Linked DNA regions of Prosthecobacter dejongeii. The protein of the gene in region 1 interacts with the protein of each later gene in a pairwise test. Links are inferred from orthologs where the notes say so. Each region holds a gene or a part of one and is shown on either strand. Other genes may lie near its edges. The genes, in order: HNQ64_RS05225 and purT.

Evidence for each region.
Region 2: the proteins of HNQ64_RS05225 (region 1) and purT interact in binary tests that used the Escherichia coli proteins (3 or more experiments, as listed by UniProt). The link is inferred for Prosthecobacter dejongeii from one-to-one orthologs.

Annotation. Positions count from the first base shown.
Region 1 is NZ_JACHIF010000001.1:1,316,942-1,332,798, forward strand. What follows is about bases 8,860-11,752. They hold HNQ64_RS05225 (polyprenyl synthetase family protein), read left to right. Parts: upstream 8,860-9,810; coding sequence 9,811-10,695; downstream 10,696-11,752. Other genes in these bases: HNQ64_RS05215 (phosphatidylserine decarboxylase), read left to right, coding at 8,860-9,214; HNQ64_RS05220 (helix-turn-helix domain-containing protein), read left to right, coding at 9,296-9,775; HNQ64_RS05230 (3-deoxy-7-phosphoheptulonate synthase), read right to left, coding at 10,701-11,744. Also shown: HNQ64_RS05160 (type 1 glutamine amidotransferase domain-containing protein), read right to left, coding at 1-360; HNQ64_RS05165 (DUF3309 domain-containing protein), read left to right, coding at 478-618; HNQ64_RS05170 (hypothetical protein), read right to left, coding at 685-894; HNQ64_RS05175 (lipocalin family protein), read right to left, coding at 919-1,470; HNQ64_RS05180 (low affinity iron permease family protein), read right to left, coding at 1,467-1,853; HNQ64_RS05185 (SDR family oxidoreductase), read right to left, coding at 1,874-2,671; HNQ64_RS05190 (MscL family protein), read left to right, coding at 2,828-3,316; HNQ64_RS05195 (CheR family methyltransferase), read left to right, coding at 3,421-4,308; HNQ64_RS05200 (hybrid sensor histidine kinase/response regulator), read left to right, coding at 4,305-6,521; HNQ64_RS05205 (hypothetical protein), read left to right, coding at 6,676-7,326; HNQ64_RS05210 (hypothetical protein), read right to left, coding at 7,448-8,209; more of HNQ64_RS05215, read left to right, coding at 8,231-8,859; HNQ64_RS05235 (HAD family hydrolase), read right to left, coding at 11,784-12,575; HNQ64_RS05240 (hypothetical protein), read right to left, coding at 12,625-14,028; HNQ64_RS05245 (secretin N-terminal domain-containing protein), read right to left, coding at 14,120-15,857.
Region 2 is NZ_JACHIF010000009.1:68,637-84,400, reverse strand. Bases 12,949-15,748 are described here. They hold purT (formate-dependent phosphoribosylglycinamide formyltransferase), read left to right. Parts: upstream 12,949-13,657; coding sequence 13,658-14,839; downstream 14,840-15,748. Other genes in these bases: HNQ64_RS18495 (class I SAM-dependent methyltransferase), read right to left, coding at 15,091-15,748; HNQ64_RS24190 (muramidase family protein), read left to right, coding at 12,949-13,627. In the rest of the region: dapB (4-hydroxy-tetrahydrodipicolinate reductase), read left to right, coding at 1-416; folK (2-amino-4-hydroxy-6-hydroxymethyldihydropteridine diphosphokinase), read left to right, coding at 439-966; HNQ64_RS18570 (RNA pyrophosphohydrolase), read left to right, coding at 1,016-1,516; HNQ64_RS18565 (hypothetical protein), read left to right, coding at 1,538-3,361; HNQ64_RS18560 (hypothetical protein), read left to right, coding at 3,616-4,593; HNQ64_RS18555 (hypothetical protein), read left to right, coding at 4,630-5,616; HNQ64_RS18550 (acyl carrier protein), read right to left, coding at 5,648-5,899; HNQ64_RS18545 (type III PLP-dependent enzyme domain-containing protein), read right to left, coding at 5,924-7,144; HNQ64_RS18540 (class I adenylate-forming enzyme family protein), read right to left, coding at 7,151-8,653; HNQ64_RS18530 (AMP-binding protein), read right to left, coding at 8,901-9,608; HNQ64_RS18525 (amino acid ABC transporter ATP-binding protein), read right to left, coding at 9,786-10,523; HNQ64_RS18520 (amino acid ABC transporter permease), read right to left, coding at 10,513-11,262; HNQ64_RS18515 (N-acetylmuramoyl-L-alanine amidase family protein), read right to left, coding at 11,335-12,057; more of HNQ64_RS24190, read left to right, coding at 12,248-12,948; more of HNQ64_RS18495, read right to left, coding at 15,749-15,764. UniProt on the Escherichia coli protein: Involved in the de novo purine biosynthesis. Catalyzes the transfer of formate to 5-phospho-ribosyl-glycinamide (GAR), producing 5-phospho-ribosyl-N-formylglycinamide (FGAR). Formate is provided by PurU via hydrolysis of 10-formyl-tetrahydrofolate.

The DNA.
Region 1 (15,857 bases):
TTCGATGAGCAGCCACGGACCATGACAAATGGCTGCAATAGGTTTCCCTTGTAGCCCAAATTCCCGCACGAAATCAATGGCTTCCGGCATCGCGCGCAAGGTATCGGGATTGGCTAGGCCCCCTGGTAGGAGTAGGGCATCAAAGTCGAGAGGGTCGGCTAGATCTAGACGGATATCTGTCGCGAAGGTATCCCCCTTTTCATCGTGGTGCACACCTTGGATCTCCCCGGCTTCAGGAGAGATGATGCTGACTTTAGCGCCAGCTTTTTCTAGTGCTTGCAGCGGCAGTTCGAGTTCCGACTGCTCAAAGCCATTGGTCGCCAAGATCGCCACATGTTTACTACCGAGAGAGGGTTTCATAACACAACTAGATCGTTTGTTAGTCGCTCAATGGTCGCAGTCATTTTTTATTTGGTTTGGGTGTGGCATCCAATGCGCCAAGAGAAAGCGATTTCAAAGTGAAACCCCTGCCTAACTATGAATACAATCTTACTCGTTCTCTTGATTTTGCTTTTGATCGGTGCATTGCCCACTTGGCCTTACAGTTCAGGCTGGGGCTATTACCCGAGCGGTGGCCTCATTCTCCTCATCGTTTTGCTTGTGATCTTTTTGCGTTGAGTGGATTCGAAAACAAAAAAAAGGCGGGCCCCATCTGGAGCCCGCCTTTTTTGTTTAAAGCGTGAATCAGTCGCCCATTTCGTCGGTCTCAGGTGCGGGGTCATCAATGCCTTCGTCGCCATGGTTCAGGTCTTCCTGGTCACTGAGGGCATCCGTTTCACGTGTGACTTTGCGGGGAAGAGGCACGTCTTCGAATTCATCGGGTTGATGGATGGGCAATTCATCCAGATCAGGGGCCTGTTCGGGAGTGGGTTCTTGGTGGGCGTGGGGATTCATAGGGTGAGAATTTAAAGGTGAAAATTAACGGGGACGGTAAAGAAGACGCGTGGTGTTAAAGCCGAGTCGGCGCGCTTCATCAGCATACTTTTGGCGGGTGGAATCGGGGAGATTGGCTTGGCGAGAAAGCAGCCACAGGTAGTTGCGGTCTGGGGTGCCAACCAAGGCGGCGGAGTAATCAGGAGCGAGCTGGAGGATCCAGTAGTTGCCTTCTTCCGCCGCAGGGGCCAGAGACGCTAAGCCTTCAAATTTTACCCGGAGACGCGCATTGCTACTGCCTGACACTGCGGTGGCGCGACCAGTGGCGGTTTTCTGGCGGCCGTCTGCTCGCGTCTCAGTATTGACCACCCGCAGGCTTTGATCTGGAAGGAGGGTGTATTGGGCTTCGGCGCTGGCTCCGTCTTTTTGAAAGCTGTTGGGCAGGCGAAATTGCTCATACCAATGCCCCGCATAGCGCTGGACATTCACCTCAGGCACGGTGGCGAGTGGCGGGTAAGACTTTGATCCGGCGCAGGAGACCATGAGCAGCGTGCTAAGCAAGCCTGCTACCAGGGAGAACAGGGGGTGTGAATTCATGGTTGTTGGGAAGTTGCGGAAGATGTTTTTTCTGTTGGAACTGCGCGGCGAAATTGGGCGGCCAATTTTTCGAGCTGTTCTTCAGGAAGGTCTTCGAGATCAATGATCTCGTTGCGTGCATCTTTGATGGCCCGGATGATTTCATCGAGTTTCAACTGCATGGCCAGAGACTCACGATTTTGACTGTTCTGGATGAGAAAGACGCTGAGGAAGGTGATGATGGTGGTCCCCGTATTGATGACGAGTTGCCAGTTTTCGGAGTAGCCGAGGGAGGGCCCTAGAGATGCCCAGCCGATGACCACAGCGGTGGCGAGTAAGAAAGCAAAAGGGTGACCCAAGGCGCGTGCCGCCCGTGAGGCCATTTGAGCGAAGAAATCTTTCATGATGACATAAAGTTGGTTAGTCAGCCTTCGATCAAAGATTGTGCGCCATCAATAAATACCTCCGTGCCTGTGATGTGGCTGGCAAGTTCTGAGGCCAAAAACCAAACAAGCTGCGCAACTTCTTCAGAGCTGCCTGCCTCGCCCTTTTTGAGAGGGATGCTGCCCTGAGGAAAATCCACCGGAATGCGGATGCGGTCCAGATCCCGCTGCTCGGTTTCATCATGGATGGCGGTGTCAATGGTGCCTGGGCAGATGACATTGACACGGATGCGATGGCGAGCCCATTCAAGCGCGAGCATTTTCACCAAGGCTAGTTGAGCTGCCTTAGAGCAGGCATAGGCAGAGGCTCCAGCATTGCTAAACATGCGAGTGCCATTGACAGATGCGGTGACGATGATGGACCCGCCCTGCGCCCGTAAAAGTGGGAAACAGTGTTTGAGAGTCAGGAAGGTGCCTTTGAGATTGGTGTTAAGTGTAGCGTCCCACTCAGCTTCTTGGAGATCTTCAAAGGGAGCCCAGGTGCCGTTCGTGCCTGCATTGTGATGCAGGATATCCAGTCGTCCCCACTTCTGAGAGCAGGCCTGGATGGCTGCCTGCATGTCCTTGGCGGAGGCGACATCGCCCTCTACAGACAGGGCCTGCCCGCCTGCCTGACGGATGTGTTCTTCGGTGTCTTGGAGCTTTGCCAAGGTGGTACCTACCAGGACTACAGAGGCCCCCGCCTGTGATAAAGCGATGGCCGAGGCCCTGCCAATGCCTGAGCCTGCACCGGTGATGAGAGCAACTTTACCAGTCAACGAATGCGGAGGAATATTCATTCTCCTCAATATTCGGGAGGCTGACGGCGAACGGACGTGCAAGAAACTGTGTTTTGCCACAAAATGGATACACGCAGCGACATGATGGCATGCGATGGCATGGTGCTCCTCTTTTGGAAAAAAGGAGCCTTTCTACTCTAAAAATTGCCCATGAGAATGCCGCCCTTCGCTTCCCCTCCTGTGTTGGATGAATTTAAAAAATTCGTGCTGAAGGGAAATGTGGTTAGTCTGTCCACGGGTGTGATCATCGGCTCGGCCTTTAACAACATCGTCACAGCTTTTACCAAGGGCATCGTAGAGCCGGTCCTGGCCATCTTTGGGGGCAACGATCTCGGCACATCCCATCTCAAATTTAAAATCTGGGAACGGATGACCACCATCACCGAAAAAGTGAACGGAAAGGAAGTGAAGACTGAAAAACTGGTGCCGGTGCTCTTAGACATCGGCTCCATTGTGGGGGCAACCGTGGGTTTTATGATCACGGCCATGATCGTTTTTTTCCTCATTGTGAAGCCGACGAATAAGCTGCTCGACTTGATGCTTAAAAAGGAACAACCCCCGGCGGCGATGCCTCCAGACGTGGCCTTACTGACGGAGATCCGCGATATGATGAAACGCCAGGAGGAGGGGCGGATGAAGATTTAAAGCGGCTGCGGGAATGCCTTCCAAGATTTTGGATATGATTTGCAACTTATATCAGACTGGGGAGGGTGACCCGAAAGTGTCCGCTTGGTTCTATCTTTAAAACGATGTCTGCTTACTTGTTTTTTGAAGGAACGATCGCTCTCCCGAAAACCGGGAGGGTGACCCAGCTTCGCGCGGCAGTGCCAGAGCGAATCGCAGGGACACAGGTTGAAAGCGAGGAGGCGAAGTTCTTTTTTGGCGAGTTGTTTGAGCTGACAGGACTACCGAGAGGAGCCTACCGACTCAGTTTTTTGCAGCGACGTCTGGCGGCGTGCTTGCGTTTTTTGCAAGTGCATGAAGTCGGGCCTGCGATTGCTAAATTGCGGCAGTCCCCTGAGGCGCGAATGGAGATCCTCAACGCGGTCCTTCTAGGCGTGACGGATTTTTACCGTGACCAAGATGTCTTTGAGCAGACTCGGAAAGTGTTGAGCGATGCTTGGCGCTTGGCGCAGGGAAAAATCCGTGTTTGGAGCGCGGCCTGCTCCGATGGGCAGGAGCTTTACTCCATGGCTAGCCTCATGGCTGAGATGGGTTTTTTGCCACAGGCAGAGCTTTGTGGGACGGACTTTCGTGCGGATGCTATCCACCGCGCCCAGGCGGGCCGATACCGCCATGAGGAGATGGAGCGCCTGCCTGAACGTGTGAGGGCCGCCCACTTCCGCCGGGATGGGATGGGCGCATTCATCCGGCAGGACCTGCAGGATGTGATCCGGTGGAAGCAGGCGGATCTTTTTGCTGGGGCGGAGTCAGGTCCCTGGCATCTCATTCTCTGGCGAAATATGGCGATTTATCTGGAACGTGAAGCGGCTTACCCGGTCTGGCAAAGCCTGGTGGCGGAGTTGAGACCTGGGGGTTATCTCATGGTGGGCAAGGCAGACTATCCACCGCCGGGTCTCGGGCTCATCCGTGTGGCCCCATGCCTTTATCAGAAGAAAGGAAAGCACGGAAAATGAGCCTGTCCCGCCCCACTCTTTTACCTGCCACGCTGGCTGCTTTCGCGGTTGGCTTTCTTTGGATTTACATCCGCACTTATGTTTTTCGGGAGATGGTGCTGCCTCTCACTTACGTGGTGCCTTTGATGGTGTGTGTGTGGACGCGGCTGTCCTGGCAAGTCTGGGCCATGGCAGGAATGTTTATCACGGCTTCCATCGCGAAGACGTTTTGGATCCTACCCGATCATGTGCTGAGTCCAGACGAGCAGAAGTGGTTTCTCGCCGCCACGATTTTTAACAATGTGGTCGGGGCTTCAATGATTCATGGGATCATTCGTTTGCGTGCACGATTGGAGAAAAAGAATGCGGTGATCAGTGCGCAGAATGCGGAGTTGGAAGCGCAGACGGAGGAGCTTTTTCAGCAGAACGAGGAGATCAAAGCCCAGAACGAGGAGCTGGAGCAGCAGAAGGAAGAGATCGAATCGCAGGCGGAGGAGGCCTCTCGGCAGAATGAGGAGTTGGTGGAGGCCAACCAGCGCTTGAGCAATCGCGAAGATATTTTGCAGGGAATGTTAGATGCCACGCGGAATCAGGAATCGCAGGCACAGTCCTTGAATAGCCTTTGCGAGCGAACCTTGAAGGTGGTGGGGGAACCTGCCGTGGCCGTCGCGCTTTTGCAGCGGAATGGAGACATGCTGGACCTCGTGGCCCAGGCCTATGTAGGCCCGCTGACGGAGCTGCCAAAAGCGTGGCCGCTGGAGAGTTCTCTCGCTGGGCGCGTGTTAGAGGAAGACCGCACCGCGTATGTGACGGATCTGGTGAAGGCACCGGAGCTGGCAGCGCCGTTCATGGCGGAAGGTGTCGTTCGTTCCGTGCTGGCGACGCCGGTGCGCATGGCAGGCGCTACCCATGGGGTGCTGCTCGTGTGTAGCACAAAGGAGATGCACTGGACGCAGGATAACTTCCGCACGCTGGAATGGGTGTCAGCCCAGTGCGGCTTGATGGTGGAGACGCTGCACTGGCACCAGATGCTGGCGGAGCGCGCGCGTGAACTGGAGCAGGCCAGCCGTGCCAAGGATAATTTCCTGGCGGCTCTGTCCCATGAATTGCGGACACCGCTCACCCCGGTGCTGATGGCAGCGACTTCTTTGAGTGAGGATGAGCGCCTGCCACAGGAGGTGCGTTCGCAGCTCAGCATGATCGAGCGCAACATCGGTCTGGAAGCTCGCTTGATTGACGATTTGTTAGACCTCACTCGCATCGCCAAAGGGAAGCTGCCTTTGCGGCCTCAGTTGTGTGATTCCCACTCCTTGATCAGTCTGGCGATGGAGATCGTGCGAGATGATGCCCAAGAAAAAGGACTGGTGCTAGAGCGTGAGTTTCATGCACAGAAATGTGGCCTGATGGCAGATCCTTCGCGCTTTCAGCAGGTGATTTGGAATCTGCTGCGCAATGCGGTGAAATTTACCCCTAAAGGTGGAAAGATCACCATCCGCACACGGGATGAGGGTGAGCCAGGCGAAACCCCGCGGCTACGCATTGAGGTGAAGGACACGGGCATCGGGATCACGGAAGGCGCCATTGAACGCATTTTTCAGCCCTTTGAGCAGGCGCATGAATCTGGGGAACATCGCTTTGGGGGGCTCGGTCTCGGTTTATCCATTGCTCGGGCGATTGTGGACCTGCATCAGGGCACCATCAGTGCCGAGAGCGGTGGGACGGATCGCGGATCTACTTTCATTGTGGAGCTACCTGGAGCCACGGAAGCTCCAGCAGGCATCAGCAACAGTGGGGAACGTAAAATGGGGAACTCTCCACAAGCGCTGATGCCAGAGGAAATGGGCAGCGTACCACCTCTACACATTTTGTTAGTCGAAGACCACGAGGCCACGCTTCAGGTACTCACGCGGCTGCTCATCCGCACGGGTTACCGGGTGACCTCAGTGGGCACCATCACGGCTGCCCAGTCTGAGGCAGAGGCCAATCGTTTTGACCTAGTCATCAGTGATCTCGGTCTTCCAGATGGTAGCGGCAATGAACTGATGGAGAAACTTCGCAGCCAGCATGGGTTGAGGGGCATCGCCCTCAGTGGATATGGCATGGAGGAGGATGTGGACCGTTCCCGCAGATCGGGCTTTCACGCACACTTGATCAAACCCATCGAGATGAATCAATTACGGCGAACCATTTTATCAGTGCTGAGTCTGCCGGAAGTGGATCACATCGCAGCTTAATCGGATCTTTTTCAATAAAAAGATACATCCAGATAGGGATGCCTCCTGCGATCCTATGGATGCAGGCGTGATTCATTAGATCATGTCTGTCCCGCGACTGTTCAAAATTTTTTCAGTAGCGGGCTAAACCCAAAACCGACCAACTCAGACGATCATGACCAAAACCTATCTCACCTCACTGACCAGCTTGCTGGCTGCCGCCTCCGTTTACGCGGGGACTCCCGTTGCCCCGGTGGCCCCCGAGCCAACCGTGGTGGAACAAAACCTCATTTCTTATTCCAATCTTTCCCTGGGTTATAACTACACATCTGCCGATTTCCTCGGCGTGGATGTGGATGGTCACGGCGCAGGTATCGGCGTGGAATTCAGCCCAGTGAATCATCTGTATTTGGCCCTGCGCGGGTCTTGGACAGACATCGATCTGGTCGGCGTGGACTTCGATTACTGGCAGGGCAATGCTGGCATCGGCGGTTACATTCCTTTGACGGAAAACATTCACTTCGCCACTGAAGTGGGGGCTAGCTATGCCGACCTTTCTCTGGCGGATTTCAACCTCGGAACCGATGACTGGGGTGTCTATGTGACCCCACATTTCCGCATGAAGTTCGGTGCTTTTGAAACTCACGTCGGTGTGACTTACAACAGCAATGACCTCGTCACTTCTGAATACAATGCGTTCGTTCGCCTCATGTTTGAAGTGGCTCCCCAGGTGGACCTCTTCGTGGGTGGTAACGTAGGCCTGGATAATGGCGAAGCATTCGACAACGTCTTCGGTGCTCAAGCCGGCGTTCGCTTCAAGTTCTAATCTGACGGTGGTCGGTTAACTCCGCCCTTGTTCTGGTTCAGCGTGCTCAGTCTGCAAAGATTGAGCACGCTTTTTTATGGGATGGTTTGTTTGCCCTTTGGAATCAGATTCTCTCGGGAAGTTAAGGCACCTGGACTGTGGGTGGCAAGGTGCGGGGTTGGCCTGCGGGCGTGATCTCGTCTGGGAAGATGACGGTGATGCTCTGCACCTCACCCACGGGCGCGCTGGTTTGAGTGAGAAGCCACTTTTTCACAAATTCCGCCACGGACTTGCGGGCAGGTTCACGGATCAAGTTGAGGTGGCTGCGGTTGCCCGCGCGTTTCTCCAGCGTCGGCGTCAGGTTTTTTTCCAGCTCGGCCAGGCTTTCCGCTGCATTGAAACGCAGCCATCCAGATTCGGATTTCTTTTCCATCCGATCAGTGCGGATGGCCGGGGGTTGGGAGGGGCGTAGAGTGGGCGCGTGGACGATGCACTGGCCGTTCTCAAGCCGTAGGTTCCAGCCATCGGATAGCTGGATGTGGTAACGATAAACGACGGGGGTGCGAATTTCTGAGATGGTGGTGCCGAGATAAACGGTCTGGTTAAAGAGCGTCTTCATGTCGTACTTGGTCACGGTTTCATCCGTTTCCAGGGTGGCGACTTCGAGGATGTCACCCTCAGTCGAGACGATGCGTGTCACGGACTGCCGAAACGTTTCATTGATGTCTTGGGTGACCATGCCTTGGCTCATCCAGGCGAGGCCGTCTTTGATCACATCCACAAATTTCCAGGCGATGATGCCCATGATGAGGAGGCTGCCCACAAGGGCCAGGGCAAGAAAGCGCCCACAACCACTGGGGCGGCTGTTTTCCGTGGGTATCGGAGGTGGGGTGTCCTCGGCCATGGCCTCCACCATGCAACATTCGTGCCCTGGGGCCAAGAGACATTTGCTCCGGTGCGGCAGGTGCGGCAATGGTCTGCCAAACGTATCTACAACATGCCTGCTGCGCCCATCCAGTTTTACAATCGCCTGACCCGACGCCTGGAAACGGAGGCCGTTTATGGCGAAGGGCCCTTGCGCTTTGTCTATGAAAATCCGCTGGGCAAAATCGCCCTGCACGTGCTGGTGAAGCGGGCTCTCTTTTCAGACTGGTATGGGCGCCAAATGGATGAACCGAAGAGTGCTGCCCGCATTCGCCCGTTCATTGAAAAATTCAGGGTGGATGAGGCGGAGTTTGCTGATCCTGTGAGCAGCTACGGCAGCTTCAATGATTTCTTTTATCGTCAGTTGAAGCCCTCGGCCCGGCCCATCGTGGCAGACCCCGCCGCAGTGGCCTTCCCGGCAGACGGTCGCCACTTTGTCATTCCAGACGTGTCTCAGTGCCGGGATTTTTTCATCAAGGGCGTGCGCTTTGATCTGCCTGCATTGCTTGGGGATGCCGCTTTCGCAGAACGGTTTGAAAAAGGTAGCGTGCTCATTTCCCGTCTCTGTCCCACAGATTACCATCGGTTTCATTTTCCCTGTGGAGGCACTGCGGATAAACCGCAGTTGATTCACGGTCCTCTTTATTCCGTCAGCCCCATCGCCTTTCTCCAGAGGCCCAGCATCTTCTGGGAGAATAAACGCTACCTCACGCGTTTAGCCACGGGTCCATTTGGGGAGGTGCTTTTGCTGGAGGTGGGGGCCACTTGTGTCGGCTCCGTGGTCCATACATCCGCGCCAGATACGCCCGTCTTAAAGGGAGATGAAAAGGGTTACTTCCGCTTTGGGGGATCCTGTTTCATCACGGTGTTTGAGCCAGGGCAGGTGCGTTTTTGCGAGGATCTTTTGGAAAACAGTGCTCAAAATCGGGAGGTTTATGCCCGCATGGGGGATGTGGCTGCCTGGGGATGTGCAGAGCTGGCTTGAGGCCAGAAGTCGGGTGTGAATCTCCCCGCGTGCATGCATTCAAGCTTGCCAAGCGGCCTGCGTTCGTGAAAAACAGAGCGCATGGAGTCCCATGAAGTCATCCGCCAGGCCTTAGACAAAGGGCATGTGAAAGAAATCGCGGCCAAAATGGGCGTGTCTCTGTCGCTTGTTTACAAGTGGGGGCAGCGTGATGAAGACGACGGTAGCGGAGCTTCTAACCCCCTCGACCGTGTGCGCCAGCTCTATGAGCTAACGGGGGATGATCACCTCATCCAGTGGCTCTGCCAGCAGGCGGAAGGCGTGCTGGTGAAAAACCCGCCCACTGGCAAGCAGCCTGGGCGCGAGGTGATGCCGGCCACGCAGGAGATCGTGCAACAGTTTGCGGATCTCCTTTCTGCCATCAGCCAAGCCGCTGCCGATAACTGCATTAGCAAGCCTGAGGCCGCCAAAATCCGTCACGAATGGGATGAACTGAAGCGCCTCACAGAGCGCTTTGTGAAATGGTGTGAGGTAGGAGATTTCCAGCATTTGGCTGAGGATCTCCGGCGCAATCATCACTGAATCCTCCTGTCTGTTTTCCCTTGTTACCTGTTTTAATGTCCGACCTGAAGACCTACCTCACGGATCGCTGCACCTTTGTGGATGCAGTTCTTGATCGCCTCATTCCTTCCGCTGAAACGGCCCCGGCCACCATCCACAAAGCCATGCGCCACAGCATCTTTGCTGGGGGGAAACGCTTGCGCCCTATCCTTTGCCTAGCGGCAGCGGAGGCAGCAGGCGGCAGCAAAGAAAGTGCCTCGTTTGCCGCAGTGGCGGTGGAGTGTCTGCATACGTATTCGCTGATTCATGACGACCTGCCCAGCATGGACAATGATGATTTCCGTCGCGGGGTGCCCACCTGCCACAAGGTGTATGGAGATGGCATCGCTATCCTCGCTGGCGATGCTTTGCAGGCCCTGGCTTTTGAGCTGGTGGTGAAGACGCCCATCACGGTGCGTTATCACGCGGGTGCTCTGGTGACCGAGCTAGCTCGCACGGCAGGCAGTCTGCACCTTGTGGGTGGCCAGGTGGCCGACCTGGAAGGGGAGGGGAAAAAACTACCTCTGGAGTCCCTGCGTTTCATTCACGAAAACAAAACGGCTGCCCTGCTGACCACCAGCCTGAAACTGGGCGGCATGAGCGCCGACTGTCAGCCGGAAGAATTGCAGGCGCTGAGTGATTTCGGCATGGCCACGGGCCTCGCTTTTCAGATCATTGATGACATCCTGGATGTCACTCAGACCAGTGAAAAGCTGGGCAAAAGTGCGGGTAAAGACCTCGCTTCTGAGAAATCCACTTACCCGGCACTCATCGGTCTCGATGCCTCCCGCGAGGAAGCCCACCGCCTCACCCAGGTGGCGCACGATGCCCTCGCTGTCTTCGGCAACCGCGGCGGTCGCCTGCGCGAACTGGCGGATTACTTGCTAGCTCGCGATTATTGATCTTTTTAGCCTAGCAAGGCATGGGCCTCGCGCAGGGCTTGCTCGGTGGTGGCCCAGTCCATGCAGGCATCGGTGATGGATTGGCCACGGGTCAGCTCATTCAGTGGGCGGGGGAATTTCTGGTTCCCTCCCACGAGATTGCTTTCCAGCATGGCGCCGATGATGGATTCCTCCCCGGCGGCGCGCTGACGGACGATTTCGCGAAAGACTTGCGGCATGCGTTGGTGGTCTTTGGCGCAGTTGCCGTGGCTGGCGTCAATCATGATGGCGGGTTTCAGCTTCGCGGCCTCCAGAGCAGCGCGGGTCTCGGCCACGTCATCGGCCCCGTAGTTCGGGCCGTCTTCGCCGCCACGCAGGATGATGTGGCAGTCAGGATTGCCGGAGGTGGTGACGGCGGAGGCGATGCCGTCTTCGCTCACGCCTAGAAAGGTCTGCGGCTGCATGGCGGCCTTGATGGCGTTTACCGCTGGGGAGATATGGCCAAAGGTACCGTTTTTAAACCCGAGGGGCATGGATAGGCCGGAGGCCATCTGACGATGGGTTTGGGACTCCGTGGTGCGGGCCCCGACGGCGCTCCAGCAGATGAGATCGGCAATGTATTGGGGGGTGATGGGGTCCAGCAGCTCGGTGGCAGTCGCCAGGCCCAGCTCCAGCACATCACGCAGGATGCGGCGGGCAAGACGCAAGCCATCGGGGATGTTGCAGGTGCCATCCAGGTCGGGGTCCATGATCAGGCCCTTCCAGCCCACCGTGGTACGGGGTTTTTCAAAATAAACGCGCATGACAATGCATAGGCGGTCCTTTAGCTCGCGGGCCAGAGCGGCCAGTTTGGCGGCATATTCCAGCCCGGCTTCGGGGTCGTGAATGGAGCAGGGGCCCACGATGACGAGGAAGCGTTTGTCATCGCCGAACAAAATGTTGCGAATCTCTGTGCGAGCCTGGCTGACAAAGGCGGCCTGAGTTTCCGTGGGAGGCAGCTCAGCGACGAGGGCTAGCGGAGCAGGCAGGGGGATGTTGGAGGCGATGTGGACGTTGGACGTGGCGTTCATTCAAAAGGGGCAGTGAGAGGTGGGCGAGCTTTAGGAAGCTCAGCTTTTGGCGGTGCCAAAAAAATGGGTGAGGGCCTCGATCATGCCTTCGCTGGCATATCGCTGCGCGACGAAGCCGCCATGGCTCTGCACGTGGGCTTTGACCACGGGAAGTCCATTGCCTGGAGTGGCGATCATGCTGGCGTGGCGGGGATCTAGCATGGAGAGATCGTTCAGGTTATCGCCGGCCGCAAAGCACTGGCTGGCATTGAGCCCGAGCAGCCTGGCCAATTCGCTGAGGGCGGTACCTTTGCTGTAGGCGCTGTGGGCAAAGCGCAGGTAGATGCCATTGCGATGGTAGCCGATGTCTGGGAACTGCCGGATGTGGGCATCAATGAAGCTGCAAACCATGTCCAACTCCTCTTCACTGCTGCCGACGATGCCCAGTTCCCCGTAGTCTCCGGCGAGGAATTGGCCCTGAGTCTGGGTCTCCACCATTTCACGGATGGCCTTTAGGGAGGCCTGGTGGTCTTTGACGAAACGCTCGTGAGCTTTGCGCGCCTGTTTGTTCCAGGGGCCAAAGTCGGTCCACTTGCTGAACAGCCCAGGTTTGTAGATATCGCACTCCATGGCGATGATGTAGTCAGGCTCCATGAAAATGCCGTATTGAGCCAGTCCCTGGAGGGTCTGGGGGAGGCTACGGCCGGTGTTGATGACCCAGGCAGCACCTAGGTTGCGCAGTTGCTGGATCATCTGCCCCAGCATGGGGTGAAACACAGGCGTGCTATCGTGATGCACCAGCGTGCCATCGAAATCGAAGGAGAGGATGAACGTGGGCTTGCGAGCTGCCATGGGGGGAAGGCTGCACTCTACCCGTGGCACGGGGGAGTCAAGGCAGGCTTCAGGCGGCAGCGAAGGCAGATCTCCAGAATTGGGTCAACGTCATGGCCAGGAGCAGCCAGAGGGTGATCTGATAACCACGGCTGACGAGCCAGCTCGCCCCTCGCCGCCGGGCCCGGCGCAGCACACTTTCACAGCCCCAGAGGAGACTGAGGGTAAGCGGCGCAGTGAGGGCGTGCAGGTAATTGGCAGGCATGACGGCCACATCCCAGGCGGCAATGACACCATAGGTCAGGGTGGCGGTGATTAAAAACAGCACGGTGGGCACCGTCTCAGGATGCAGGCGTTCACCCGCATGGCAGGCCTTGGGGGTCGAGAAACGACAGGCGAGGGTGAAGGCGAATAGCAGGACAAAAAGCACGGCCAGCACCTCTCCGCCACGGCCTTTCAAGCGGCCTAACAAGAGGGCCGCGCCTGCCAGAAGGCGCTGCTGGGCCTCTTGGGTGGAGTGAGTTTGAAAGTACAAGTGAGCGCTGGGCTGGGCAAGCGCGGGGATCTTTTCCAGGCTAGCTCGATCTGGGTGGTTCTCGATCCAGGTTTCTGCAGCTTCCCGGTGATCCAGCCAGCGGATCGAGTCGGTGTAATGAAAGGCGGCATGGCCAAACTGGCGATTGGCCTCTGTCATGCGCGGACCTGCGATGAAGCCGACGGCTGTGACCAGTAGCAGGAGGCCGAACAGATGATTGCGCCGCACCCACAGGGAAGTGCCTTCGTGCGTGCACCAGTGGGCCGCCATCCAGCCCCAGAGGGCTCGCAGGGTACTGACGATGATAAATACGGCGACCAGGGGCAGGATGCGATCCACGGACAGGTAGGCCAAGGCCCCAAAACCACCGACCAAACCGTAAACCCACAGCGAATTCCGTTGCAGCGCGTACAGACAAGCCAGCCAGGTGAGCAGAAGAAACAGGTGGAAAAGGGTAGCCCCTGAAAAAGTGGCCACCGTCCCTAGCCACCCGTGAAAAGCCGTCAAGGCGACGACCAATAAGGCGGCGGGCAGGGCGAAGTGGCGTGCGCATACCAAGCCCAATAAAATCAAGCCCCCCAGGGTGAGACCCACGCGGAACCAGGCAAGGTCATGCAGGGAGCCCGTTAAATTTTGGACATCCAGACTTAACGCGGCTAACCAGGGCCAAAGCGGCTGGACAAGGCCATCGGTGCGATGCGGGACGAGTTTTTTTAGCGGGTCAGAGACGCTGTGGGTGAAGTCGGGCTTAAAATCCGCCTGCGTGGCTTGGGTCAACGCCAAATGCCGCTGCTCCAGCGGGCTTAAAGGGGAAGCCAGGCCCTGCTCAATTTTTTGTCCTGCCAAGAACACATATCCCCAGGCGATGCAGCCCATCATCAGCGCCCAAACAGCCCAGCGTAACCAAGAAATGGGGCTGGGAGGGGGGAGCGCGACCATGCAGACAAAGGAGGGGGTTCCTTCTTATGCCACGTGCCGCCCGGAACATGCAAAAAGAAAATGGCCGCTGTAGCCCTGGGAACACGGGGTTCTATTTACCTGCGGGTTGGGCTCTCGGCACCTCCTCCAGAGGCATGCCAAAACGTAGGGTCTCTTCCATGATGCGAGAACGTTTCGCCTCGATGCTGTTGGGGCTATCCAAATGGGCGGTGGAGTTGATGATTTTAGGCTGGATGAAGATGAGCAATTCATCCCGCGACGTGGATTTCTCCGTGGTGCCAAAAAGATGCTTCAGCACAGGGACGCGGCGGAGGAAAATACCGCCCCGCTCAGTCTTGCCCGTCCGCTCTGTGATGAGCCCGCCTAGGACCACGGTGGCCCCGTCCCGCACTGTCACCGTGGTGAGTAATTCTTGGGTGCCGATGGTGGGCACGGTGTTTCCAGAGATGGTCTGTTCTCCCACGATGTTGTCATTCACCTGAGCGATGCGCAGGGTCACTTCATTGTCGTTATTGATCAGGGGTACCACTTCTAGCTTTAGCACCACGTCTCGGTAGTCAATGCTAGCGCTGGTGGCAGCGATGTTGTTGATGCCTGCATTCGAAAGGATATTCACGGGCACGGCGATACGCTGACCGCTGGAAATGACGGCCTTGCCATTGTTCGTGGTGTACATGCTAGGGCTGGACAGCACCTTGAAGTCCTTGTTTCCTTCCAAGACATTCACGTAGCGGCTGAGTGAACCGAGCTGGCCATAAAAGCTCATGGAACCGGTACCGAAGTTTTCCAGATTGAAGGGAATGTCCAGAGCACCAGCGACCCCTGTGCCTCCGCCAGGGGAGGTGACGTTTTTCTGCCGCAGGGTGAAATCATCCAGCATGTTCAAGAAATCGAAACCGTAGTTGAAATCGCCCCCCAGGTTGAGTTGGCCGATGATGGTGCTGATGTACACCTGCTGTGGCCGCACATCCATTTCCTGGATGAGCTGGTCAATGACGGCGATGTGCTCGGGCGAGCCGCTGACGACGAGGCTATTGGACTGCGGTTCCGCGATGAGCAGGGTCTTGCCCACCACGAGGGATTCGGGCGCAGAGACAGCGTCAGGATCATCCAGCAGGCTACGCTCGGCGCGGCTGTTCTGGCCATTCCCATTGAAGCCGAAACCGCTTTGCCCACCCTGCCCGTAGGCGTTGTTCAGGCCGGAGCTGTCCCGTGAGGCATCTGTGGAGGGGGTATTGGAACTGGCGGTGGGGCGTCGGCTGCTGCTGCTGCGTCGTCCCCCCCCGGAGGCGGCATCCGCCCCGTCATTCTGGATGTCGGTATCCTTCGCCAGGGCATTGTAGGCCACGGGTAAAAAATCGCCCACGTCCAGGTAGGCCAGCTTGCGCTTCAGAAAGGTCACGTCATCGGCCTGCTGATCCAGCTTATCTACCAGCCCACGGATGTAGGTGATATCCACCGGACGAGCGATGACAAGGAGGCTGTTGGTGCGGCGATGGGGGATGACTTTGACCCGGGCCACGCTGGGGTTGGTATTGGCCGTATTGGCGGCACCCAGGGGATTAACTGCGGGGGCGCGACTGCCATTGGCCGCCACAGCGGGCGGCGCAGGGGCTGCCTGGGCAGGCGCAGCCTCCGTTTTTTCCTCTTCAGCATAGATCTCGCTGATGATTTCGGCCACGCTTTCAGCATCGCTGCGCTCCAGTTTGATCATTTCATTGGCGATTTCTGCCGGCGGCACATCAATCACCTGGGCGATCTCATAGATGCTGCGGATGGTGGTGCTGTTCTCGGTGATGATCAGAGCCGCCGCATTTTTCATGGGCATG
Region 2 (15,764 bases), on another replicon or contig:
ACACCCTCTTCTGGCTCACACGCAAGGCGGCGGAACTCCTTGGCCCGGACTTTGACCTGGAAGTGGTGGAGATGCATCACCGCATGAAAAAGGATTCCCCCAGCGGCACTGCCCGCACTTTGGTGGAGATCTTGGCTGATGTCCGTGGTCTGGATTATGATACCGACTGTCGTCATGGCCGTTTTGGCGATGTGGGGGCCCGCACGCCGAAGGAGATCGGCGTCCACGCCTTGCGCGGTGGGGATGTCGTGGGAGATCACACCGTCGTTTTTGCGAATGTGGGCGAGCGTGTGGAACTCACTCATAAAGCTAGCAGCCGTGATACCTTCGCAGGCGGTGCCGTACGTGCCGCTCGTTGGTTGGCCGATAAACCCGCCGGTCTTTATGACATGCAGGACGTGCTCGGACTGAAGTAAACAGCACGCTGTTTCCCCCTTCATGTCCGCTATCGCTTTTGGCATCGCCCTGGGGTCCAACTTGGGAGATCGGCGTGCGAACTTGGAGCAGGGGGTGGCGCATCTCCTCCATCGCATCCCTCAGGCCCAGCTCCTGGCGGGTGCTTCGTTGTATGAAACGGAGCCGGTGGATTGTGCGCCTGGAACCCAGGCTTTTTTGAATTCGGTGATTGAGCTTCAGGCGCCACTCACCCCTGTGGAGCTACATGCCCATTTGGTCGCAGTCGAGTCCCTGATGGGGCGCCCTCCTGAGCGTGCCCACCATGCCCCTCGCACATTGGATTTAGATCTCCTTTATGCGGGAGATTATGTCAGCACAGATCCCGTCCTCACGGTGCCGCATCCGCGTCTTCATCTGCGTCGATTTGTTCTCCAGCCTTTGGTGGAAATCCGCCCTCATCTGAAACTTCCTAGCCTGCCTGGAAAGATAAGCGAGGCCATGGCCGCCCTCTCAGACGAACCTGACAGTGTGCGCTTCGCTGGCACTTGGCGGTATCATCTCGTTGCTTGATGGATCCCTAGGTGACAGCAGGCCTTAAGGACGTATTCTGTGCCGCCCCATGTCTGAAAGTCACGCCACGCCCATCACCATTCCCATCCTTTATCGCCCCAATGTCGGGATTATCCTGACCAATGAGCAGGATGAGATTTTTGTCGCTGAGCGGATCAACATTCCTGGGGCTTGGCAGTTCCCTCAGGGCGGCATTGACGATGGCGAAGATGCAGAAACCGCCATGTATCGAGAGATGGCTGAGGAGATCGGGGTTACCCCAGATAAAGTGATGCTGCTCGAGCGTCGCGATGGTTACCGTTATGCCTTTGCCAAAGGTCGCCTGAAATACGGCATCTACGGTGGCCAGGAGCAGAGCTATTTCCGCTGTCGTTTTTTGGGTCAGGATAGCGATGTCAATCTCGCCGCCACTCATCAGGAGTTCAGCCACTGGCGCTGGATCAAGCCGGAAGAATTCCAGATGTCTTGGGTGCCCAAATTTAAACGGGCCGTTTATCGCCAGGTCTTTTTGGACTTCTTTGGGCTGGAGTTAGCTCCGGTTGAGAATTGAGCTTACCGCCTCTCTGTCTGCATGAGTCACCATCCACGCTTCTCTAAAGCCCGCGCTGAGTTGGGGGCGATGTCGTGGAATGTTCCGCAGGATGATTGGGACTCTCCGTGGAGCTTTGAGAGCGAGTGGACCCCTCCCTCCTATGCCAACGAAAAGAGGTCCAATTCCACGCGATCCTCCGCCACTCCATTGGTTGATCCAGGGGCACTGGAAAGCCCGCGTTTCACTCCCAGTTCACAGGCTCAGCCCGCTCATGTTCCTGACATTGCCGCTCATGGCACCGTCTTGAGATTTGAAGCTCCAGAGCCAAGACCACCTCCGCCAGCCCCGGCTCCCGCGACCGAAACAAAAGTCGCCAACCTCGTGGCAGAAGACATGCGTTTTAGGCCACCGGGAGTGCCTCCGAAAAAGCAAGCGCCCACTGCATTGCCCAAAGTGCCAGAGCCAGTCTCTCCGCTCGCGGCTGATCCAGAGATTCTCTTCCCACCTGCGGCTCCTCAGTCAGATCCTGAGCACCCTCATCCAACAGAGCGCCGGCGAAAGCGCACGCTCCGTCGTCGTGTTCATCGTCAGTCTTGGGGCACGTTGATCTCTTTGAGCTTGGGCACCTTAGGGTTTACCCTCCTAGCCTGGATTTACTTGCATGATTCGCCGCGCGAATCGGATGAGGATCTGCGCCCTGTCATGGCTGTGGACCAGACACCCGTGATCCAGGCACCCACCAAACTGCGAGCCTTTTTGGACTCGATCGTTCCTGTGGAGAACGTCTCCTTGCGCACACAGCCACCTTGGGCCTGGGACACGCCTTCACTGGCCACCTACATGCAGGTCAATGGCACCGCTTTAGACAATCTTCGAGATCTTTTGGAGGACTATGACTGGCATCCTCATCACTCGGACTGGTATCGTGAAGATGCCAGTTCCCGCTCAGGTTGGGGAAATGTAGGGACTCTCTTGCAGGCCCAGGCCTCTTACCTCGCCCGGCGTGGGGATGAGGAGCCTGCTTTTGTCGCGGCCATTGATCTGGCGGAAATAGCCCGGCGTTTGCAGGATGTCTGGGCTTGGCCAGGTTACATGGATCGGGGGCTAGAGCTGCAAACTGCTGCCGCTCAGATTTTGGCCGAGCTCTTGAAAGCCACCCGGCTGGATAGCGCCACGCTAGCCCGCTTTCAGAAAGAATTCAGCCAGTGCCAGCCAGAGGATGACCTCCTGCGTCAAGCCTGCGCAGCTTACTACATACATGAGAAGAAACTGCTGCTCGGTCCTGCCAGCGGGGAACTGCTAGATACCATGCCTGGAGGCCGCCTTCATCAGCGCCCTGGACGCCTTTTTTTTAAAGTGAACGAGACGCTTAGCCTCTTCGCCTCCGCTTTTCGTGATCTGCGAGATGAGATCAGCAGGCCCCCATACACGCGGCTTTCCGTTTCAGCCTCTCCTAGCCGCCGCATTCGTCTGACCCAGCCACGTTTTTACCACCCAAATTCCAGCGGAGAAACCTACTTCAGTGACCGCATTGCCCCTCGTTTGAAGCTGCCTGAAGCACACAGCCTGGCCCAGGCTAGGCATGGGCTGGTGCGTTGCCTTTTTGCCGTCAGGCGTTACTTGGCGGAAAAGCAGACTTTGCCTCGTCAGTTGAATGATCTTACTCCCACCTTTCTGCTGTCTCTCCCGGTGGATCCATTTTCTGGCGAGCCTCTGCAATACGATGCCAGCCGGGGGCTTTTGTCCTCAGTCGGGCTCAATCTGGTGGCTGAAGGTGGGCGCACCACCTCAATACCCATGGAAGATGAGCGTGAACCGACCGTCGAATTGGGGATTTCCATCGCCGTGCCAGTCAAAAAGTAAGCAAGCACGATCCCCCTCTTTCGGCCCTAGGTCGTATAGGCGCGGGTAACTTTGGCATGGATGAGAATCCTGACTTCTGAGCATCTGTAGTTAGGCCTGCATCCTGAACGCCTCAATGACGGCACCCAAGAAGAGCCTTTTAGCTTACCGAAGTTCACATAGATGTGGCTGAAGGACCTTGGCGTAAGATGTAAGAATTGTGTTAGAAGCATTTTTTCTATCTCAAAAACTCCGTTTTAAGCCAGATTAAAACGATGGCTTCAAACACCCAGGTCATTCCTCACCATGATGGGCTTGTGACGCGTGATGCACTCGCGGCATATCTCCATGTCTCCTGGCCGGAAACACCCGTCAGCATCTGGCTGCATCGTTTGGAATTTTGGTGGGATAAAAACCCCCACCGCGAGGCAGACTCGCATCTCGGCTACACGGCTCTTGCAGGGGAAGACATTGTGGGGTTTGGCGGCTTTATTCCCGCTATGTTTGCGTGGCAGGGACAGCCAGTCCCGGGCCTGTACGCCACCAGTTTTCGGGTGGATGAAAAGCACTCCAAAGCGGCTGCGAAGATGTTTCTCAACCAGCGCGAGGTCATGCAGAAGCACGTCATCGTCCATTCCACCCCTTTGCCCAAGATCCAGACGGCCTTGGTCAAAATGGGCGGGCGGGGGGAAACGCAGGTGACTTGCCACTACGTGGCTTTAGGCAAATTAGGTTATTTCAATGGCCAGCCACCCTGGCCAGCCCTGGCATCGGGCATGAAGATCGTGAGCGATCTCAATGAAGTGACCTCCCTCGCGCGCCCTTACCAGAAAGCAGATCGGATTGAAAAATGGACGACGGTGGACTCTCTGAAATGGTATTGCCTTTCGCCCATGCGCCAGCACTACTTCATCGGGGCGGTGGATGCAGCAGGGGTCTTGAGCTCCTATCTTTTGATCACCGCACGCCGCCGCCGTGGCATCGCAACTTGGGATGTGGTCGAGACATTTACCACCCGCGAAACTCCCGAGGAACTTATGGCTGTGCTGGGCACGTTGGTGCATGAGCCAGATCGGCTTCCAGGCCGGAGGCGCTTGCTGACGGTGACTGATTTTGGGGATGAGCCTTGGCTCGCCCAAATGCCGACTCTCATCCGCAGGAAAGAGCAGGTCTGTCATTACTTTCTGCTGCCTAAAGACCTGTCTCACGCGCCGAAACACACCGTGCTGGCAGAAGGAGATTTAGGCTTGTAAGTTGTTTACTTCTCTGGGTTAGGCATAGTGGAGGCTATGTCCTGCCACATTGAGCCTTACACTGACAGCGTCTCGGCGCGGGCAGAGTTAGTGCCTTTTTTGTGCCAGGAATTACCCGACGGCCCTTCTGAGGAACTTTGGCAACAGCGGTTGAAACACTGGTGGGATGAAAATCCCCATGCCAGTGATTCGGCCGAGCGCGGCTGGGTTTTGAAAGCGGCTGGTCGGCTGGTTGGTTTTCTGGGCTTTATTCCTGTGCGCTATGCCTTCGCTGGCCAGCCTGTGCCAGCCCTCATCGCCACAAGCTGGGTTGTGCAAGAGGGGTTTCGCCATGCGGCTTTGCCCATGGCGTTGAAGATGCAGCGACTGGCTAAGACGCACCTTTTGTTAGACTCCACCCCTAGCCTTGAAGTGCAGGCTTTGATCCTTCGCCTGGGGTGGATCGGGGAACTGAAGGTCCGTCGGCAGATGTTACCCCTCGGTTTTTGGGGTAAACTTTTCGGCCGATTCACTGGCCAGTCTTGGCCAGCCTTGAAGCCCGGTCACCGCTTCACCACCAATGTGAACGACGTCCGTCAACTGGAGCGTCCGTGGCAGCAAAGCGGGCGGCTGGAAAAGTGGATCTGCCTTGAGACTCTGCGCTGGTACGCCGCAGCCAGGCTTCGCGAGCACCAGTTTTTAGGCGTGGTGGATGCAGAAGGCTGCCTGACTTCCTACCTATGGCTGACCCGCCGTTCCCGCCGTGGCATCCACTTGTGGATGCTGCTGGAATCCTTCTCCACGGAGGCAGACAACCAAGAACTCGCCGCTTTGGTGGGGGCACTTATTTCACGAGAGGTTCATTTACCTGGGCCCCCGGCCCATCTTTTATCGTTGATCGGTTTTCCTCAAGATGAGCACTGGCTGGACGTGCGGGCTTTGATCCGGGATGAAGCTCTTGTCAGCCACTTTCATGCTTGTCCACCTGCACTCAAAGACGTCGCCAAGCACACTGTGATGGCCGAGGGCGATTTCGGCCTCTAATGCGGTAGGCTGACCTAGCAGGGCCTGCTCACTAAGCGGTCGCCATCTGGGCTTCAATCGCCTGCAGTAGATTCCCTGCTGTGGCGAGTGTATCCACCGTTACTTGATCATCGGGGATGATGACCCCAAATTCACTTTCGATCTCCATCAGCACATCAATGGACTCCAGTGAATCGAGCCCCAGCTTCCCCAGATCATCTTCAAGGCGGATAGGAGCCTCGGGTGCGAGCATGCGCAGGTGAGGGCGTAGCAGGGCCAGGAGACGGGGAGCGATATCGGACATGGTAGCTATCAAGGAAAAGTCAAATCAGGACTGAAGCTGCTGGTGACCGGTCCGCCACTGCCACACCTGTACCACTTCACCGTCCAGATAGGCGATTTCAGCGGGAGCAGGATGGCTGAGGAAACCAATCAGGCTAGCAGTCAGTCCATACGCGCCAACATTGGGGACCGCAAGCAAATCGCCAGCGGCCACATCGGGCATTTTTAGACCTCGGGCCAGGCTATCCAGCGGAGTGCAGAGCGGGCCCACGATGTCAGCCGTGACTTCGTTTTCGCTCTGCCGACTGAGGTTTTGAAAAGTCACTGAACTGCGTGGGATGCGGCCGAGACCCGCCATCCCCCCCAGATGATGAATGCCTGTATCCAGCACCACAAAGGTGCGTGAGCGGGAAGGTTTCACATCCAAAACTCTCGAGACAAGCGTCCCTGCGCTTGCACATAGATAGCGCCCAGCCTCAAACCAGAGTTCTGCGGTTTCATGAAGTGGGGAGGCTTCCCAGACGGCAGTAAGTGCCCCTCTGAGCCCTTGCAGATCAGGGGGGGATCCCTGGTTAGCGTAGGGCCAGGGAAAACCCCCGCCCGCATTCACCACACTGCATACGAAGCCCAGGGCCTTCTCCAATCGTTCAGCCGTTTCTATGGCTCGTTGGGTATTTTGGGTCAGGGCTTCGACTGATGCCACTTGAGTGCCGAAATAGACGTGAATCCCCCGAATTTTGACATGAGGAAGTTGCAGTTTTTCCCGGGCCCCTGCTGCTAGCAGGAGGCTTTCATCGAATCCAAATTGGCTTTCCACCCCCGTCATTGCCAGGCGGGCCTGTGGAGCTTCTGCCGGGTTCACTCTCAGCAGAATCTGGGCATCCGCAGCACGCAGACTGGCCACGGCGGAGATGCGCTCCAGATCTCTCCATGACTCGCACGAAAACCACCGCACCCCTGCTGCCATGGCGGAAGTGATTTCACTTACCGTTTTTCCTGGCCCCCCGTAAAGCGCTTCTCTCATATCATGGCCGGCGAGTCGGGCTGCCTGCAATTCCCCTTCAGAGGTGATCTCTGCGGTGCCGCCTTCGAGGCGAATTTTTTCGGCAATGGAGGGCAGGGGATTGGCTTTGAAGGAGTGCAGCAGTCTGGCTCCTTCCGGCAAGCTTTCCCGCAGCTCCTGAGTTCTCCTTTTGACCTCGGCGAGGTCATAAGCATAAAAAGGTGTTTCGAATTGTTCGGCTAGACGAAGGAGTGGGGCGTCCATGAAAGGTTACACGGTGGTCAGCAAACGACGCAACGCTTTGCGGTCGAGCTTTTGGTTAGTCGTTCGGGGCAAATCAGGCTGGAAGTAAACTCGGTCGGGGATCTTGCCACGTTCCAGACGCGTGGCCAAGGCAGCCAGGATTCCCGCTTCCGTAAGCGTATCATCCGTGGTGGCCAGGAAAAGGCACAGCAGGTCCCGTTCGTCATCTTTCACGCAGCCTGCGGAGATGATTTGCGGGATCGTGCAGGCGGCTTCTTCCACCTCAGCAGGGCTTAAGCGGGTACCACGATGTTTGATGACAAAATCACCTCGCGAATGAAACGTGATATAACCTTGAGCATCCACGATGCCATAGTCACCCGTGAATAGGCTACGTGTGCCAGCCAGTTCGCGAAAACGTTTGGCAGTCTCTTCTTCGGCTCCCCAATAACCCGGTGAAAGATGGGGCCCTTGAACGACCAACTCTCCAGATTGCTCTGGGGGGAGTTTTTCCCCTTCAGCGTTGACGGCAAAGACCGTCGTTCCATCCAGCGGACGCCCCACACTTTCAGGGTGGGTTTCAAATTCTTCAGGGCATAAAATGGAGACTCGTTTGCACTCCGTGAGGCCAAACATGGGGAAAATTTGTGCCTGGGGAAAAAGCTCTCGCAGGTGGTCAATGTAGGCCTTGGGGAGGTGATCACCCGTATTGGTCATCATACGCAGTGATGGCAGCGAGGTGGGGCGGTACCGCTGCATCTTGATCAAAGCCGCAAACACGGTCGGCACCCCCGGCAGCACCGTCACCTTTTCACGGGCTAAAATCTTGGGCAGCTCTGGCCCCACTTTTTCGGGGCGGCCGATGAACAAACGCGCACCCGTGAGACAGGCGTAAAAAATCTGATAAAGGCTGTAATCAAAGGCCAGGGGCAAAAAGAGGCCGATGCAGTCTTCTGCCCTGTATTTCAGCCGTGCCAGAATAGCCGGGCAGACAAAGCCTACATTTTTTTGGGTGAGCATGACTCCACGCGGGGTACCCGTGCTGCCAGAGGTAAATACCAAGAAGGCGATATCCTCAGGCTGCAAGACGGCGGGGGACGGGCTGTCCACATCCTCAATGGTAGGCCACTTTACATTTTCTAAAAAGACCGCCTGGTCTGGAGAAACGGTCCCCTGCAAATGGCCTGTGCTTTGATCTAAAAAGACGACCTTCGGGCCGCATTGGGAAATGATTCGTTGCAGCCCTTCCGGCTGTAACTGTGGGCTTAGGACAGAAAAGATCACCCCTTGCTGAAGTGCTGCTAAGAGAATCAACACCGCCTCAGCACTATTTGGCAAAATTAACAAGATACGATCGCCTCTTCTGATGCCTCGTTGTTCCATCCAAACAGCGATCCGGCTCACCTCCTGGTAGGCTTCAGAAAACGTCAGTGGCTGTTCCCCGGAAATGAAAACCTGTTCAGGCCAGGTCCTGGCAGCTTGCGCCAGCCATTGAGCGGGGAATGTGAGGGAGAAAGATGGTGCAAACATCTGAAAGAACCCCTTTTAGCCTAAAATCACCCATCAGTCTGGAGATTTTCACTCACTGTTTTCTGATCGAACAGCATCTTCGAAGAAACAGTCTTCAATATCTTACAATTCGCCCTTGCGCAGTCGCTCCACATCTCGAATAATCCCATCCCGCGAGGCACGGATAGCTCAGTGGTAGAGCGGCTCGTTTACACCGAGTTGGTCGGGGGTTCGAATCCCTCTCCGTGTACCATTTAGCCTCGCCAGTTTAGGCTTCTAGGACCGCGAGATTCGGGGATGACGCCGGTGAGTCTACGAAAAGAGAAAAGATGCCTTCTTCTCTACCCGATTGGGCCGCAAGCATGTGACGCACTTTTTCGTGAGAAAGCAGAATGCCGTGAGACTGTGCCACGCCACTGGAGGGAAACACCAAAAACGCAGGATCCTCGGACTTTCCAGGGAAACGCATGCCCCATGCGGGACGTGTATTCATTACTTCACTGAATTCGGCCTCGTCCCATTCGCCGCCGTTCAGTCCTTCCGTCATCCAGACCGTCAGGATGTTTTCAGCCATGGCTTTGAGATGATGACTGGTCTTTTCCAGGAAGAGGCAAACTGGTTCAGCTTCTTCTAGTATGGATTTGAAAGCTTCTTGGCGGATCTGCGGAGAGATCACAGAAACCACGGCACCGATGTGTGCCACTGCCAAAGTGATCAAATGCAGGTCCGAGCTGTGGCGTAACACGGTGACCACTTTGTCCCCACGGGAAACGCCATTCTGTTGCAGCCAGGTGGCGATGCGGAGCACACTCATCCAAGCCTGTTCACACGTGAATTCCATGCCGTCCACGGTCAGAGTGGTCGTGGGAGTGCGTTCGGCGGCATCCGCTAAAAAAGCGCTGAGATGAAAAGGCCCCTGTCTGGCAGGGTTTTGCCAAAGACTAAGACCCGTACTGGATTCTGAAAGAGGGCGCATCTATATGGATTTTATAATTAGCCTTGTATTTAGCAAGCGTTTGTTATCGGAATTATCACCTTGTCAGCAGGCAATACCCTTTTTCGTCACGAACGTTACTTGCATTGATACTTTTTAGACGTGAGTCGTTCAATCTAGCTGCCATGCAGCCTTCGACCGAGTGACCCCGCCTCCCATTCAACGATATTTCGTCAGGGCCGTCAAATACTCCTTCGCATAGGATGACGAGGGGTCGTCAAAAAACTTAACAGCAGAACAGGATTCAACCACTTTTCCCTGTGCCAAGAATACCACCCAGTCCGCCACCAATCGGGCAAAACTGATTTCGTGGGTGGCTAGGACGATTTGCTGGCCTTCTTGGGCCAGTTCTCGAATGACGTCCAGCACCTCTCCTGTCATGACGGGATCCAGCGCAGAGGTGGGTTCGTCCAGAAGAAGGAGTCTTGGTTTGGAAGCCAGTGCGCGGGCGATGGCGGCGCGTTGCTGCTGCCCGCCAGAGAGTTCCGCTGGGCGTTTATGCAGATGCTGGGCTAAGCCCAGGCGATCTAACAGTTCCGTGGCGCGTCGGTGGGCTGCGTCTGCTGGCTGACCATGCACGACGGTCAGGGGCAGGGTGACATTTTGTAGCGCGGTGAGATGAGGGAAAAGGTTGTAGCCCTGAAAGACAAACCCGTTTTGCCGGAGGCCCAGAAGGGCTGCAGCATCGTCTTGAGGAAGCATTTGGTCATTCACCCGGACCTCTCCGGCCTCGGGCACCAGCAGGCCGCCCAGCACGCGCAGTAGAGTGGACTTCCCCCCGCCACTGGGCCCAAGAAGGGCGACCACGCGGGCATCGTCACCCGTTTGAAAGCTGGCCTCATCTAGAGCGATGAAGTCGCCATAACGCTTAACGACCTTTCGTGTCTCAAGTTTCATAGGCGAACCTCCTCTCAAGACGGCCGGCATACCAGGAAAGGGGCAGCGTGACGATGAGGTAGGCAGCTGCTAGTGGCAGGTAACCTTCCAGGGCTGTGTAGCTGCTGCTGTTCAGGATTTTGACCTTCTGCACCAGTTCTTCAACGCCAATCACTGAGAGCAGGGATGAATCCTTGATCAGAGAAACGAGCTGCCCTGTCGTGCCAGGTAGGGCACGCCGCACGGCCTGGGGAATGATGACATAGCGATACATCTGCACCTTGCTAAAACCCACCGCGCGGGCGGCCTCACGCTGGGTCGCGCCGATGCTTTCGATGGCTCCGCGAAAGATTTCTGCCAGGTATGCCCCTTCAAACAAGCCTAGCAGAAGCGTCCCCACCACTAAGGGATCATTGATCTTCCAGGCGGTGGCGATGATGTAATAACCAATTAAAAGCTGGACTAGGAAAGGGGACCCGCGAAGCAATTCCACCGTGCCTGTGCAGAAGAGGCGCAGCGGTAGGATGCGTGTGCGCCGACCTAGCATCAGGGTGAATCCTACGACGATACTCACCATGATTGCTCCCAGAGAGACTAGCAGGGTGGTCACCCAGCCCCACATGAGCTGGGAGCGGTAAATCCAGGCCTTTTCCCAATTCCAAGTATAGTGAACGGCTGCAAAAGTGGTGTACAGCCACCCGGAAACGCCTAGCGCGAGGACGAGCGTCCAGAGCAGTCTTTGGCGGAAAGGGGCGTTCATGGATTATCAGGCGATAGACAGAGCTTTATCAGGTGGCGGTAAGCGTGCCAGTGCAACTCTGTTTTTTTCAGCTTAGGGAGCTGCCGTTTCGGGAGTTTCCTCGGTGGGTTCTTGGGAGTCTAAGAGCACTCCATGCGGAGGATACCTGCCTTGAATTTTCAAAAACTCCGCCATGCCTCGAGCAATCGCCAGTGTGAGTTTCTTTTGGTAGTCAGGATTTTTGAGTGATGCTGCTTCGGCTTCGTGGGTCAGAAAACCGCATTCGATCAAGGCTGCGGGCACCTGAGTCTGACTGACCACAGCGTAATTCCTTTGCTTGATCCCACGATCCACGGCCTCGGTCCCACGGCAAGCATGACGCTGGAGACTTTCAGCCAGTCTGCGCCCGCGAAGATCCTGCACGGGACCTTTCGCGAGTGACCACTTTACCTGCAGCGCTCTTTGCGCAGCGAGTGATTTTCGCTCGTTGTAATAAGTCTCAATGCCGTGCACCTCGGGGCTGGCGCTGGTATTTAGATGCACGCTGATGAAGGCATCAGCCTGCCATTCGTCCGCCAGGGCAGCCCTTTCTTCTAGGGGTAAAAAAACATCGGAATCCCGGGTCATTTTGACTCTCAACCCCAGGGTGATCAATTCATCCCGCAGGCGGAGTGCCAAAGCCAAAGCGAGCTTTTTTTCAAGAGTTCCCCCCGCCACCGCACCGCCATCATGCCCACCATGACCGGCATCCACCACAACCAGCGGTATTTTCTCCAAATCCCAGGGGCCGAGGTTCACGCTAGGCAAATTCTCCATTTTCGCAGAAAGCCAGGCGGTTGATGCAAAAGCACCTGCCAGCGCCAGGTATGATGCTGCGCCACGTAGCCACTTCGACAGGGGGCGGCTTCGCAGAACAGAAAAGTTGGAGGAAGTCTTTTTCAAAAATTGTTCAAATTTTTAAAATATTTAATTGGCCTGAACTATTATATTCACTAAAATATAAATCATGAAAGCGAAGCCTGCCGTCTTTTTTGCGAAGCATCCTCGTTGGGCCATTCTGGCCTTGATGTTCAGCGTTTCTCTGGCGCAGGCCCAGAGCCCTGGAGCACCCGGTGCTGTTCAGCAGCCATACTATCGGCAGCCAGGCTCTGCCTACGTGCCACCTGGCACCACTCAGCGTACCCCTCAGGCCCGGCTGCCTGCTGGCCCTGCTCCCGCGAGAACACAGGGTTACCAACCTGGGTTTGGCACTCCTCCCCCCAACCAAGCTCCGTCTAGCTACAAACCACCGACGATCAAGGGGGCGAGTGTGAGCAAGCCTAAGAGCAGTGTGACCAAAAACACGCAAAGCAAGCCTGTGAGCCTCGAGTCCAAGGTGGCGCGTTTGGAAAAAAACGATGCTCACCAAGATCGTCGTCTTAGCAGTCTCGAGCGCGGTCAGGGAATGACCACCATTGAGGGCGGGGAGAGCTACCTGCCTGAAACAGGGAAGACTTACACCGTCAGACCTGGGGATACGCTTTGGAGGATTGCTGATAAACACAGCACTAGCATCAATGCGATCAAGTCCGCCAATCGCCTTTCAGGTGAGACCATTTCAGTGGGGCAAACGATCCGAATTCCGGGGCATGGGAATGCTGCTGTGTTTGCAGAATCGAACTCAGCTAGCTCTCACACGGTCAGGCCTGGAGATACTTTTTCACAAATAGCCCATGCTCATGGGGTGTCTCAAGATGCGCTTGCTCGTGCCAATCCTTCCGCTTACCCAGACCGCCTTCTGGTCGGCGAAAGGCTGACCATTCCAGGAAAGGGGAGTAATTCGTCGGGGAAACGTGCTTCTGCGGGATCTTCAGTGGCATCGGCTCCATCTTCACGTTCGCATTTGGTGAAAAGAGGCGAAAGCCTGGGCGCGATTGCTAAGATGCATGGGGTTTCGACCGCGTCAGTCGCTGCGGCGAACAAACTGAAGAACTCCAATTTGATCGAACCTGGCCAGCGCTTGATCATCCCTGGTGGCGGTGCTGCCCGCCCGGCGCCTCCATCCCCTACTTATCCGGCTGCTGATTCAGACACGGTGCCGCTTCCTGGAGCCAGCTTGATGGCGGCCCAGCCTGAGCCATCAGCCCCTTCGCCATCACCAGCACCTGCTTTGGCCCCTGCGCCAGCGTATGAGCCGCTGCCAAAGCCGGCCCCTCCCACCAGCAGCAATCGTCGAGGTATCGTGGCTTACCGACTGGAGCGTGGAGATGATATCAATACCGTGGCGGCCCTGTTTAACACCACACCTGAAAAAATCCGTGAGATGAATAAACTGCCTGCGGACCGGAAGCTGAAAGAAGGCGAAGAAGTGGTGGTTCCTTCACTCGGAGCTGTGTCCCTGAATTGACGTGGCGCAATGCCCGGCCAAAATGGGGGCATGTCCCGCATCGGTACCCCTCTTTCCTCCACGGCAACGAAAGTCATGCTCCTCGGCTCGGGTGAGCTGGGCAAAGAAGTCGTCATTGAACTGCAACGTCTCGGCTGCGAGGTCATCGCGGTGGATCGTTATGCCAATGCCCCTGCCATGCAGGTGGCGCACCGCAGCCATGTGATTTCCATGCTGGATGGCGAGGCGCTGCGTCGTCTCATTGAAATTGAAAAGCCGAACTTCATCGTGCCTGAGATTGAGGCCATCGCCACGGATACACTGTTGGAACTGGAGAACGAAGGCTTCACCGTCGTACCCACGGCCCGTGCGGCGAAGCTGACGATGAATCGTGAAGGCATTCGCCGTCTGGCCGCAGAAGAATTGGGGCTGAAAAGCTCTCCCTACATCTTTGCACAAACGGAGGAGGAATTCCGTGCTGCCATCGCAGAAATCGGCATGCCGTGTGTGGTGAAGCCCATCATGTCATCTTCCGGCAAAGGCCAGAGCGTGGTTAAGACGGAGGCCGATATCGCTCACTCCTGGCAGTATGCTCAAGAGGGCGGTCGTGCTGGGAAAGGCAAAGTCATCGTCGAGGGGTTTGTGGACTTTGATTATGAGATCACCATGCTCACCGTGCGCCATGCAGGAGGCACTTCTTTCTGTGCCCCGGTGGGCCACACGCAGATCAAAGGTGACTATCGTGAGTCCTGGCAGCCGCACCCGATGAGTGAGAAGGCCCTGGCCGCCGCAGAGCACATGGCGGGAGCGATCACGGAGGCTTTAGGCGGGCGAGGTCTGTTTGGCGTGGAGCTGTTTATCAAGGGCGATGAAGTCATCTTTAGCGAAGTTTCACCGCGCCCTCATGACACCGGGCTCGTGACCCTGATTTCCCAAGACCTTTCGGAGTTTGCGCTCCACGTGCGAGCCATCCTAGGCCTGCCGATCCCTAACATCCACCAGCATGGCCCGAGCGCGAGCTGCGCGGTGCTTGTCGAAGGGGATTCCTCCCAGGTCCAGTTTGGCTCTCTGGATAAAGTCCTCGCAGAGCCTGATACTCAAATGCGTCTGTTTGGTAAACCCACTGTGAGTGGTCAGCGCCGCATGGCCGTGACTCTGGCCCGTGGAGCGGATGTGGATGAAGCCCGCGCCAAAGCCCACCGCGCAGCCCAGGCCATGGACATTCGCCTGTAATCAGATTGGGCCTTCAATCAGCCCAAATAACAAAAAAGCCCGACTCATTGAGTCGGGCTTTTTTATGCTTTCCGCAGGATAGAAAATGGTGGGCAGGGCTGGGTTCGAACCAGCGTAGGCGTAAGCCAGAAGATTTACAGTCTTCCCCCTTTAACCACTCGGGCACCTACCCATTCACTTTCGTGCGGGCGTGGAGTTAAGACCTGCTGACGATGTTTGCAAGAGAGTTTTGCATTTTCATGAACGAAAAATTAACGACGGGGTTTTCTCTTCACTTGCCGCGTCACCAGTGTGGGTTTGCTGCCGTGCAAAACTTTGAAATTGCGGGTCTCGGCCACGGTCCGTTGATGCTCGAAAGCCTCCTTCATGAGGTTCTCATAAGGGAGGTGTTTGTTGGCGACGAGCCAGAGGTCTCCCGTGGTGCGGAGGGCCTGGGCAGCGACGGTGATGAACTTGAGGCCCAGCATGGTGTTGGTCTCACGGCCATCATGAAAGGGAGGATTCATGATGATGGTGTCATAACAAGCAGTGCCAACGCCTTGAGTGACGTCTTTCCACAGGATGCGCGGGCGCACAGGCACAGGAACGAGCCCGGTATTCCGCCGGGCGCATTCTAGCGCGCGTGCATCGGCCTCATACATGTCCACGCTGCGGAGATTCGGGCAGTGGCGGAGGATGTGATCGCTGAGGTAACCCCAGCTTGAGCCAAGATCTGCGACGGCGCCGCTCAAGGAATGAGGGAGGTGCTGGGTAAGGAGGGCGGAGCCTTCATCCACGCGGTCCCAGTTAAAGAGACCGGGTTGAGACCAGAACTTTCCTTCAAGGATGCGCTGCATGGCGCCATTCGTTTTCCACTGCGCGAGGACATCGGTCTTCCAGGGGGAGGTATGAGTGGCCCAGAAGACGCGACTGTGATTTTTGGAGA